3 regions of the Pseudomonas viridinivis genome follow, and region 3 is predicted to be linked to each of the others. Evidence: predicted binding sites of a transcription regulator. Region 3 holds the regulator's gene; each other region holds the start of a gene.
The links. The regulator FliA, encoded in region 3, starts transcription of late flagellar genes. The targets are predictions, from matches to a motif close to CTAAAGTTTNNNNNNNNNNNGCCGNTAA.
Positions count from the first base shown of each region.

Region 1: a site for FliA is predicted at 1,594-1,621, ahead of AABC73_RS17725 (methyl-accepting chemotaxis protein). Genes of this name have one in related genera too.
Region 2: a site for FliA is predicted at 1,815-1,842, ahead of AABC73_RS09600 (methyl-accepting chemotaxis protein). Genes of this name have one in related genera too.

Region 1 is NZ_CP151076.1:3,758,809-3,762,089, reverse strand. It holds partial or broken gene AABC73_RS17730 (L-lactate permease) at 1-1,280, opposite strand, end outside; gene AABC73_RS17725 (methyl-accepting chemotaxis protein) at 1,666-2,979, shown strand; gene AABC73_RS17720 (iron-containing redox enzyme family protein) at 3,240-3,281, shown strand, end outside.
Region 2 is NZ_CP151076.1:2,089,129-2,092,409, forward strand. It holds gene AABC73_RS09595 (ATP-binding protein) at 1-1,694, opposite strand, end outside; gene AABC73_RS09600 (methyl-accepting chemotaxis protein) at 1,894-3,281, shown strand, end outside.
Region 3 is NZ_CP151076.1:1,887,307-1,890,587, forward strand. It holds gene flhF (flagellar biosynthesis protein FlhF) at 1-501, shown strand, start outside; gene fleN (flagellar synthesis regulator FleN) at 617-1,450, shown strand; gene fliA (RNA polymerase sigma factor FliA) at 1,447-2,187, shown strand; gene AABC73_RS08665 (chemotaxis response regulator CheY) at 2,479-2,853, shown strand; gene AABC73_RS08670 (protein phosphatase CheZ) at 2,873-3,281, shown strand, end outside.

The DNA.
Region 1 (3,281 bases), 1.9 Mb from region 3:
TAATGTCTGACCAGTTGCGGGATGGAATAACCCATCAGCAGTCCACCGAGAATCGCCGCCAGCAGGATGCCGCTGCCGGTGCTGGTGAACCAATTGAATTTGTATACCGCTTCCTCGGTTTTAGGCTGCGGCACCACCGGCGGGACTTTTTCGACTTGCTGATGCAGGGTGCCGAAGGTCACGGCAGGCGAGAAGAACGGATTGGCCTCGCGCACCGGTTTGCCTTGGGGGTCGAGCATGACCGCGCCGGTTTGCACGTTCATCGCCTGGCGAGTATCGAACATCGACTTGAAACTTTGCGTGCCCCAGGCGAAGACAAACACCGTGAGAATGATCCACGGCATCCAGGCGCGCATCACTGCCGGCCTGGCATCGGTGGCAAAGGTGGCGGTAGGTTTTTCATCCGGATCTTCGTCGACGCGCGAATTGTCCACGCGTCCCGACAAGGCGGCCGAGGTATGGATCGTGGCCGGTTTCCAGATCCTGAGAAAACCGGTCAGGCAGGCCATGGAAATCAATGCTGCGATCACATCCACCAGCATCGGCCCATGGTAATTGGAGACGACGAACTGCGGTACGGCAAAGCTGACGCCCGCGACCAGGATCGCCGGCCAGATTTCCAGCATCTTGCGCCAGCCGGCAAACGCCCAGATCAGCCAGAACGGCACCAGTACCGAGAAAAACGGCAGCTGGCGGCCGACCATCATCGACAGTTCCATCTCATCCAGCCCGGTCACCTTGGCCAGCGTGATGATCGGCGTGCCCAAGGCGCCGAAGGCCACTGGCGCGGTATTGGCAATCAGCGCCAGACCCGACGCCGCAAGAGGCGAAAACCCCAGGCCGATCAGGATTGCGCCGGTCACTGCCACAGGCGTCCCGAAACCGGCAGCCCCTTCGAAGAATGCACCAAAGCAGAAGGCGATCAACAGCAATTGCAGGCGTCGATCATCGGTGATGCGTGCCAGGGAGTCTTGCAGCACCTTGAACGAGCCGTTTTCGGTGGTCAGGCGATGCAAAAAGATGATGTTGAGCACAATCCAGCCAATGGGGAGCAAGCCGTTGGCGGCGCCGAACAGCGCCGCGGAACCTGCCATGGTGGCGGGCATACCAAACGCGAAGATCGCGATCAACAGGGCCGAAGCCAGGGCCAGCAATGCCGCAATGTGGGCCTTGATATGAAAGAACGCCAACGCTGCAAGCATCACCACCACCGGCACGGCGGCCATGATGGTGGAGAGCACCGGGTTACTGAACGGATCGTAGACTTGCTGCCAGACCATGTTCCACCTCTGCTTTTTATTGTTGGATATGCAGGCCTCTGCGCCCGGGGGATGGGTTTAGAGGTAGGTGGCTTGCAGTATAGGCGGCATTATCCGGCTGTCGTGGTGGACGTCAGGAAGCACGCATTGCCCTGATACAGCAGGTGCCCGGGGAATTGCGGATTATCGAACTGGCAATGTTGCTCCCGCATGCCCAGGTATCTGCAGGTAATCGGATAACCCCGATAAGTCATCTCGCGACAACTTGGCAAGTATAAGTTGTTAGCTGGCTAATAACTTATCGTTGGCGTCAATTCTTAACTTTTTCCAACCACTTAAGTTCACCCATTACCCGCCGATAGTCAGCATAGAGTTCAATGGTTTTTGCTATCGCTGAGGGTACGTCATGTTCAATAAACTTCTAAAAAACGAACTGGCGGCCAGGACGGCCGAGGTTGTGGAGTTCAAAGGACTGATTGCGGCACTTGAACGTTCGATGGCGGTGGTGGAGTTCGATCTGACCGGTAAAGTGCTTCGCGCCAACGACAACTTTCTGAAGACCATGGGCTATCGCGAGGATGAGTTGCTGAGCAAGTCCCACCAGGACTTTTGTTCGCCGAACCTGACGCGCAGCCGGGAATACAGCGAGTTCTGGGCGCAACTCAGGGCCGGCAAGTTTGTTTCGGGTACCTTTCAGCGCGTCACTGGCAAGGGGCAGAACATTTGGCTTGAGGCCAGCTACAACCCGGTAACGGATGAACGGGGCAAGGTGTTGAAGGTGGTCAAGTACGCGCTGGACGTCACCGCCAAGATGAGTCAGGAAGCTGAAACCCGCAGCAAGCTGGCCGCCCTTGATCGGGCCATGGCGGTCGTGGAGTTTGATCTGAGCGGCAATGTTCTGGTCGCCAATGACAATTTCCTGAAAGTGATGGGTTATGGCGCGGCTGAACTCAAGGGCAAGCAACACCGGCTATTCTGCGAGCCAAGTCTGGTCAATAGCGCCGAGTACACTGACTTCTGGCGCCGACTGAATGCGGGTGAGTTTTTCAGCGGGCAATTCAAGCGACTGGCGAAGAATGGTCGCGTGGTCTGGCTGGAAGCTTCTTACAATCCAGTGTATGACGCTGACGGCAAACTCTACAAAATCGTCAAGTTTGCCAGCGACATCAGTGATCGGGTCGAAAAGTTCGAGGCCGATTCCCGTGGCGCATCACGCGCTTACCATATTTCCGCCGAGACGGAAAAAGTCGCCGAGCACGGCGCCGAAGTCATTCAGCAAACCGCTCGGGAAATGCGCCAGATAGCCGACAATATCGGCGCTTCGGCCCGACTGGTTGGCCAACTGGGTGCACGCTCCGAGCAGATCACGGCAATCGTCAACACCATTCGCGGCATCGCTGACCAGACCAACCTGCTGGCCCTCAACGCCGCCATCGAGGCCGCGCGGGCTGGAGATCAGGGCAGGGGGTTTGCGGTGGTGGCCGATGAAGTCCGGCAACTGGCCGGGCGCACCAGCCGCTCGACGGCGGAGATTGCCGAGATGATCGGCATGATCCTGACGGAAACCCGCGATGCGGTCGCCAGCATGGACGCCACTCAGGAAGGTGCGCAACGCGGCGTCAGCCTCGCGGATCAGGCCGGGACGGTGATCCTGCAAATCCGCACCGGGACCAGCGATGCCGTGCAAGCAGTCAGCATGTTCGCCTCCAGTCATGACTGATCAGATGCTGTCCCAGGCAAAGACTGAGCTCGAGCATTGAACAGCAGGCTGTCTGTGAATGAATGGCTTATCTACGGATAAGCCTTGTGTTCGGATGATCGGCGGCGTTGCCTTCGACCATCCATCTGGACCCCAATCAAGAGCGGTGAATTTTCCAAACGGCCAGTACTCCTTCTTACAACGACTAAAAGAAGCGCTTTCGCGTGAGGCTCTGCGCGTGAGCATGTCTTGCTTGTATCAGGAACTGCCAGGAAGTATTTATGACCTCTCTTCAAATGCCGACAGAGACTGCTTTCTCTCAG
Region 2 (3,281 bases), 200 kb from region 3:
CAGATGCAAACATAATCACCCGGCACCGCGTCAACCTGCCTGGCAATGGCGGTGCGGGCCAGGCTGACGTTGCCGATGTCGATGGTCAGTTGGCCGCCATCGGGCATGGCGTCCCGGGCATTGATCACCAGATTGAGCAGCGCGCTCTCCAGTTGATGCGGATCGCACAGGGTTTGCCACAGCTCGTCATGGGCAAACAGATGCATGCGAATGTCTTCTTTCAGGGAGCGTCGAAGGATGTCCTCCATCGACAGCATCAGCTGATTGATGTCCGTGGGGCGCGGGATCAATGGCTGGCGCCGGGAGAACGCCAGCAGCCGATGAGTGAGGGTCGCGGCACGATTGGCTGACTGGGTGGCTGCGTCGATATAGCGCTGGGTGTCGGCTACTTTACCGCTGCTGCTGCGGCGGCTGATCATCTCCAGCGAACCGATGATGCCCGTCAGCAGATTATTGAAATCATGCGCTATGCCACCGGTGAGTTGCCCCAGGGCTTCCATTTTCTGCGACTGGCGCAACGCTTCCTGGATGGCTTCACGCTCGCTGGCCTCTTTCTTGAGCTGCGCCAACGCTTCGCTGAGGGCTTGATTGCGTTGTTCGACTTCGGCGCTCAGCTGCTGATTGGCTTGATGCAGCAGCTCGGCGGCGGCCTGACGCATCTGCAACGCATCAGCCAGCGCCTCGGCGCGACGGTGCTCGGCTTCATAGACATCGACACGGGTCAGGCTGGAACCCACTTGCCCGGCGATCAGCTCGATGAAGCTCAAGTAATCCGGGTCATGGGGCCGATAGGGGTTCAGGCCAATCAGCATGAAGCCATTAAGCTGCAGCAGGTCGGTGCCTTTGAGGGGAGCCATGGCCATGACGGCTGGCGGCTGATCCCAGGCGCCACAGGGCAGAATCGTCGCGATAGACGTCACGTCCAGCAGCGCCAGGCAGTCCGGCCGCTGCGCCCCGGTGTTGTCCCAGTGCGATTGTTCAAGCCTGGTCAGCTGCTCGACGGCATCGCCATGGCGTTCGTCGAAACCGCTGCAGCCACTCAGCGTTGCCGCGCCATGCTCATCGAGAACAAAAGTCAGGCTAAACGGCAAATCACGGGGCTGCTGCGAGAGGGTGCTTTGCAGGCTGGCAAAAATGCCGCTTCGATCCCGGGTACCGGCCATCCCGCTGGCCACTGAGCGCAGCAGCGCCAGACGTCGTTCATTCAGAACGCGGTCGGTGTCTTCGGTGACTGCACAGAACAGGCCCTGGATTTTGCCGTTATCGCCGATCAGCGGGCTATAGGAAAAGCTGTGGTAGGTTTCTTCCGGGTATTCGTGGCGCTGCAGGATCAGCAGCAGTGACTGATCCCAGGTCGCAACGCCTTGCTGATACACCGCCTCGATGCGCGGTTTGACTTCCAGCCAGATCTCCGGCCATAGCTCGCGCAGTGGCATCCCCAGCGCATGGGCATCCTTCTGGCCGAGCGTCGGGCGGTAGGCGTCGTTATAAAAGAAATGTACTTGCTCGCCCCAGCCCAGCCACATCTCGAACTTCGACGTAAGCAGAATGTGCAGCGCCATCTTCAGTGACTGCGGCCAATGCTCCGCAGGGCCCAACGCAGTCGCAGCCCAGTCACAAGCCCTCATGCGCTGCGCCATCGTGCTGTCGCCGATGAATATGTCAGCCGAAACCGGGGTGGTTGCAGAACTCAAGACATGCCTCAACTTGATCAGAAAAATCGATGTACCGAGCGTGTCGCTTGCCGTTGTCCCGCGTGTATGCAGATACGACCGGGCAGGAGCAGGAAGAGTTCTATCGTGGATGGTTTACAACTAACGACTCATGGCGTGTGGCCGCTATCTGGCGTTTAATGCAGACAAAATAACGATAAGCTCAAACGGGGTAAAGGCTATGGCCGCAAATGGATCCTTGACCGGCACGCCGCTGGATCGCCAGCCAACCGAGACCCGATCGGCCCGGACAGCCCGCTGGCTGGTGCCCGGTCTGCAAAGCATCGCGTTCGTCTTGTTATTGCTGGCGCTGGCGTATACCGGACTGTCCGTCTACGCGGCCTTGCCGCTGGCCCTGGCATTTATCTGGCTGCCGCTGTTCTTTACGGGCACGCCATCAGCTGAAACGCCGTATGACCCGAACGCCGATATCACTCGCCTGACCCGAGACTTGTCGCGCACCACCAGCCATAACGCATTGTCGGCAGCAGGCGTGGCTTTTTCCGTGAGGCAACTGGCGGGCAAGGTTCAGTCGCAGCTGTCTGCTGCGGAAAAAATCGTCACCAGCGCCGACGTGATGATCGCCACGGAACACCAGACCGCACAGCTCAGCCAGCAGGCCTTGAGCGCGTCGAGCGAGGCGCGGCAAAGCAGCGACGCGGGCCGCAGCGTGCTGGGCGAATCCATCACCCGCATGCACCTCCTGAGCAAACGCGCCATCAGCAGCCGGGAACTGATCGAGGCCTTGAGTCAGCGCAGTGAAGAGATCCAGCGCGTGACCCTGGTTATCCAGTCCATTGCCAGTCAGACCAATCTGCTGGCCTTGAATGCCGCCATCGAGGCCGCCCGCGCTGGCGAACACGGTCGCGGCTTTGCCGTGGTTGCCGATGAAGTGCGCGGCCTTGCCGGGCGTACCGCAACCGCCACCGAGGAAGTTGGGCAGATGGTGGCCGATATCCAGCAGCGCACGGCCCAGGTCGTTGAGCAAATACGCCAGTTATCCACCGATCTGGACAGCGGTGTGGAGCAAGTCGAACTCACGGGGCGGCATCTGGAAAACATCGCGCGACTGACTGCCGGGGTCGAGGTGCAGGTGAGCGAAATCGCCCTGGGCGCGCAAACCAATCAAGAGCAACTGGACGGCCTGTTCGTCGCCGTGCAACAGATGCGCAGCGATCTGGCCATCAGCGATGACCAGACCCGCAAACTGGCGGATGCCGCCGTGCAGATGGAGGGCCAGGCCGAAACCATCAGCGAGCGCCTGGCAGAAGTGGGCCTGGATGATTATCACCAGCGCATCTATGACCTGGCGAAGGAGGGCGCCAGTCAGATCGCGCTGAAGTTCGAACAGGATATCGATGAAGCCCGCGTCAGCCTCGATGATTTGTTCGATCGCAATTACCAACCTATTGCCAAAACCGCACCGGCGAAATTTCAGACTCGTTTCGATCGTTACACCGATCAGGTGCTACCCGCGATTCAGGAACCGCTGCTGACGCGACACGATGGGCTGGTGTTCGCCATTGCCTGCACGCCTCAAGGCTACGTTCCCACCCATAACAATGCGTT
Region 3 (3,281 bases):
ATCCTCAACGTGCCGGTGACGCATGTCGATCCGGGCCAGTCGCTGGCTCAGGCACTGGAGCCGCTGTTGCGCAAGCGCGTGGTGTTGATTGACACCGCAGGCCTGCAAGCCAGCGATCCGGCCCTGCGCATGCAGCTCGAAAGCCTCGCCGGGCGTGGCATCAAGGCGCGTAATTATCTGGTGTTGGCAACGACCAGTCAGAAGCAAGTGCTGACCGCTGCCTACCACAGTTACAAACGTTGTGGCTTGTCCGGGTGCATCCTGACCAAGCTGGACGAAACTGCCAGCCTGGGCGAAGTACTCAGCCTGGCGATCAGTCATGAGCTACCTGTTGCCTACCTGACTGACGGGCCGCGAATACCTGATGATTTACACCTTCCGCGCCGGCACCAATTGGTTACCCGTGCGGTCAATGTGCAGATGCAGGAAGAGCCTAGCGAAGAAGCGATGGCGGATATGTTTGCCGACCTGTACCACAACCCCAGCAAGCGGGTGGGTTAGGTGAAACGAACTAATGGAATTTACCTGCATCGATGGTCTGCCACGCATTGTTCCTCAGCGAACGTGCAGCCCCCAATGTGGCTTCGGTCTACGCAAGACAAGGTAATGAAATAACATGGGCAGCATGCATCCCGTACAGGTGATCGCGGTGACCGGCGGCAAAGGTGGCGTCGGTAAGACTAACGTGTCAGTGAACCTATCGCTGGCCTTGGCCGAGCTTGGCCGGCGCGTCATGCTGCTGGACGCCGACCTTGGCCTGGCCAATGTCGACGTGTTGCTGGGGCTTACGCCCAAGCGCACCCTTGCCGATGTGATTGAAGGGCGTTGCGAATTGCGCGACGTACTCCTTCAGGGCCCTGGCGGGATTCGCATCGTGCCAGCCGCTTCCGGCACGCAGAGCATGGTGCACCTGACGCCGGCGCAGCATGCCGGTCTGATTCAGGCCTTCAGCGATATTGGCGATAACCTCGACGTACTGGTCATCGATACGGCCGCCGGCATCGGCGAGTCGGTGGTGAGCTTCGTGCGCGCTGCCCAGGAAGTCTTGCTGGTGGTGTGCGACGAGCCGACCTCGATCACTGACGCCTACGCGCTGATCAAGCTGCTCAATCGCGACTACGGCATGAATCGCTTCCGGGTCCTGGCCAACATGGCCCAGAGCCCGCAGGAAGGCCGCAACCTGTTTGCCAAGCTAACCAAAGTGACCGACCGCTTCCTCGATGTTGCCCTGCAATACGTCGGTGCGGTGCCTTACGACGAGTGCGTGCGCAAGGCGGTGCAGAAGCAGCGTGCCGTTTATGAAGCGTTCCCGCGCTCCAAATGCTCCCTGGCCTTCAAGGCTATTGCGCAGAAAGTCGACACCTGGCCGCTGCCGGCCAATCCGCGCGGTCATCTTGAGTTTTTCGTGGAGCGACTTGTTCACCAGACATTTGCGGGGCCTGTCCAATGACAGCCAGCGGCTACCAGATGTACAGCAAGACCTCCAAGAACTCGCAGTACGAGCTCATCGAGCGCTATGCGCCGCTGGTCAAGCGTATCGCCTATCACTTGCTGGCGCGCTTGCCGGCCAGTGTGCAGGTCGAGGACCTGATCCAGGCCGGCATGATCGGACTGCTTGAAGTGTCCACCAAGTACGACTGCACCAAAGGCGCGAGTTTCGAGACCTACGCGGGTATCCGGATTCGCGGCGCGATGCTCGATGAAGTGCGTAAAGGTGACTGGGCACCGCGTTCGGTTCACCGCAATACGCGCATGGTCAGTGACGCAATTCGCTCAATTGAAGCTAAAACAGGTCGTGACGCTAAAGATCACGAGGTTGCGGCCGAACTCCAATTGAGTCTCGATGATTATTACGGGATTTTGAACGATACCCTGGGCAGCCGGCTGTTCAGTTTCGACGACCTTTTGCAGGACGGCGAACATGAAGGGCTGCACGAGGACGGCGCAAGCGGTTCGCTTGAGCCATCGCGGGATCTGGAAGACGAACGTTTCCAGGCCGCGTTAGCAGATGCGATTGCCAATTTGCCAGAGCGCGAGCGACTGGTGTTGGCGCTGTACTATGACGAGGAGCTGAATCTCAAGGAAATCGGTGAGGTCCTTGGGGTCAGCGAGTCGCGAGTCAGCCAGTTACACAGCCAGTGCGCAGCTCGTTTGCGAGGGCGTTTGGGAGAGTGGCGAGCGCGTTGACAGGTGTGGCGCATCCGTAGGGTTGCGCTGTACGTGTAAGCCGGCTGTGCAAAGCGTTGTGTGGGGAGATGGACAAGGCGGGAACCGGTCATTGGCATTACTGCAAGCTGTTGGAAGGAGTTTTACCTTTCTGGCGGCACGCCGAACTGCTGCCCGGTTTCTTGACTGTTGATTTACCAAGCCCGTCGTCGTTTTAGTACAGCCGATGTGAGCTGTGCCGGTATTGATTGAACAGCGCGTTCAGGTGCTGAACGCGTTAAAGACTGCTTGGAGGTCGAATTGGACAAAAACATGAAAATCCTCATCGTTGATGACTTCTCAACGATGCGGCGGATCATCAAAAACCTGTTGCGTGATTTAGGATTCACCAACACGGCCGAAGCCGATGACGGGCTCACCGCGCTGCCAATGTTGCAGAGCGGTGCTTTCGACTTTCTGGTGACTGACTGGAACATGCCTGGCATGTCCGGCATCGACCTGTTGCGTCAGGTGCGCGCCGATGAACGACTCAAGCACCTTCCGGTGCTGATGGTCACGGCCGAAGCCAAGCGCGACCAGATCATCGAAGCCGCCCAGGCGGGCGTCAACGGTTATGTCGTGAAGCCATTTACGGCCCAAGTGCTGAAAGAAAAGATCGAAAAGATCTTCGAGCGCGTCAATAGCTGATGTTTGCCGCGAGGGTGCTATGGAGCATAAAGAGTCATCACAGGGCGACTTTGAGTCAACCCTGAAAAAACACGCGCATGAGCTGGTGATGTGCCTTGAAAAAGGCCGTTTCGGCGAAGCCGTGCAATTGATCCATGAGCTGAACCAGACTCGTGATCGCGGCTTGTATCAGGAAGTCGGCAAACTCACCCGCGAGCTGCACAGCGCAATCGTCAATTTCCAGATTGACCCGAACATGCCTCAGGCCAAGGAAGTGTCCCAGATCACGGATGCTACCGAGCGTTTGTCGTATGTTGTCAGGCTTACCGAAAATGCGGCCAACCGCACCATGGATCTGGTCGAGCAAAGCACGCCCCTGATGAATGGCTTGAGTACCGACGCCAAAGCGTTGAGCCAGGATTGGGGACGTTTCATGCGTCGGGAAATCG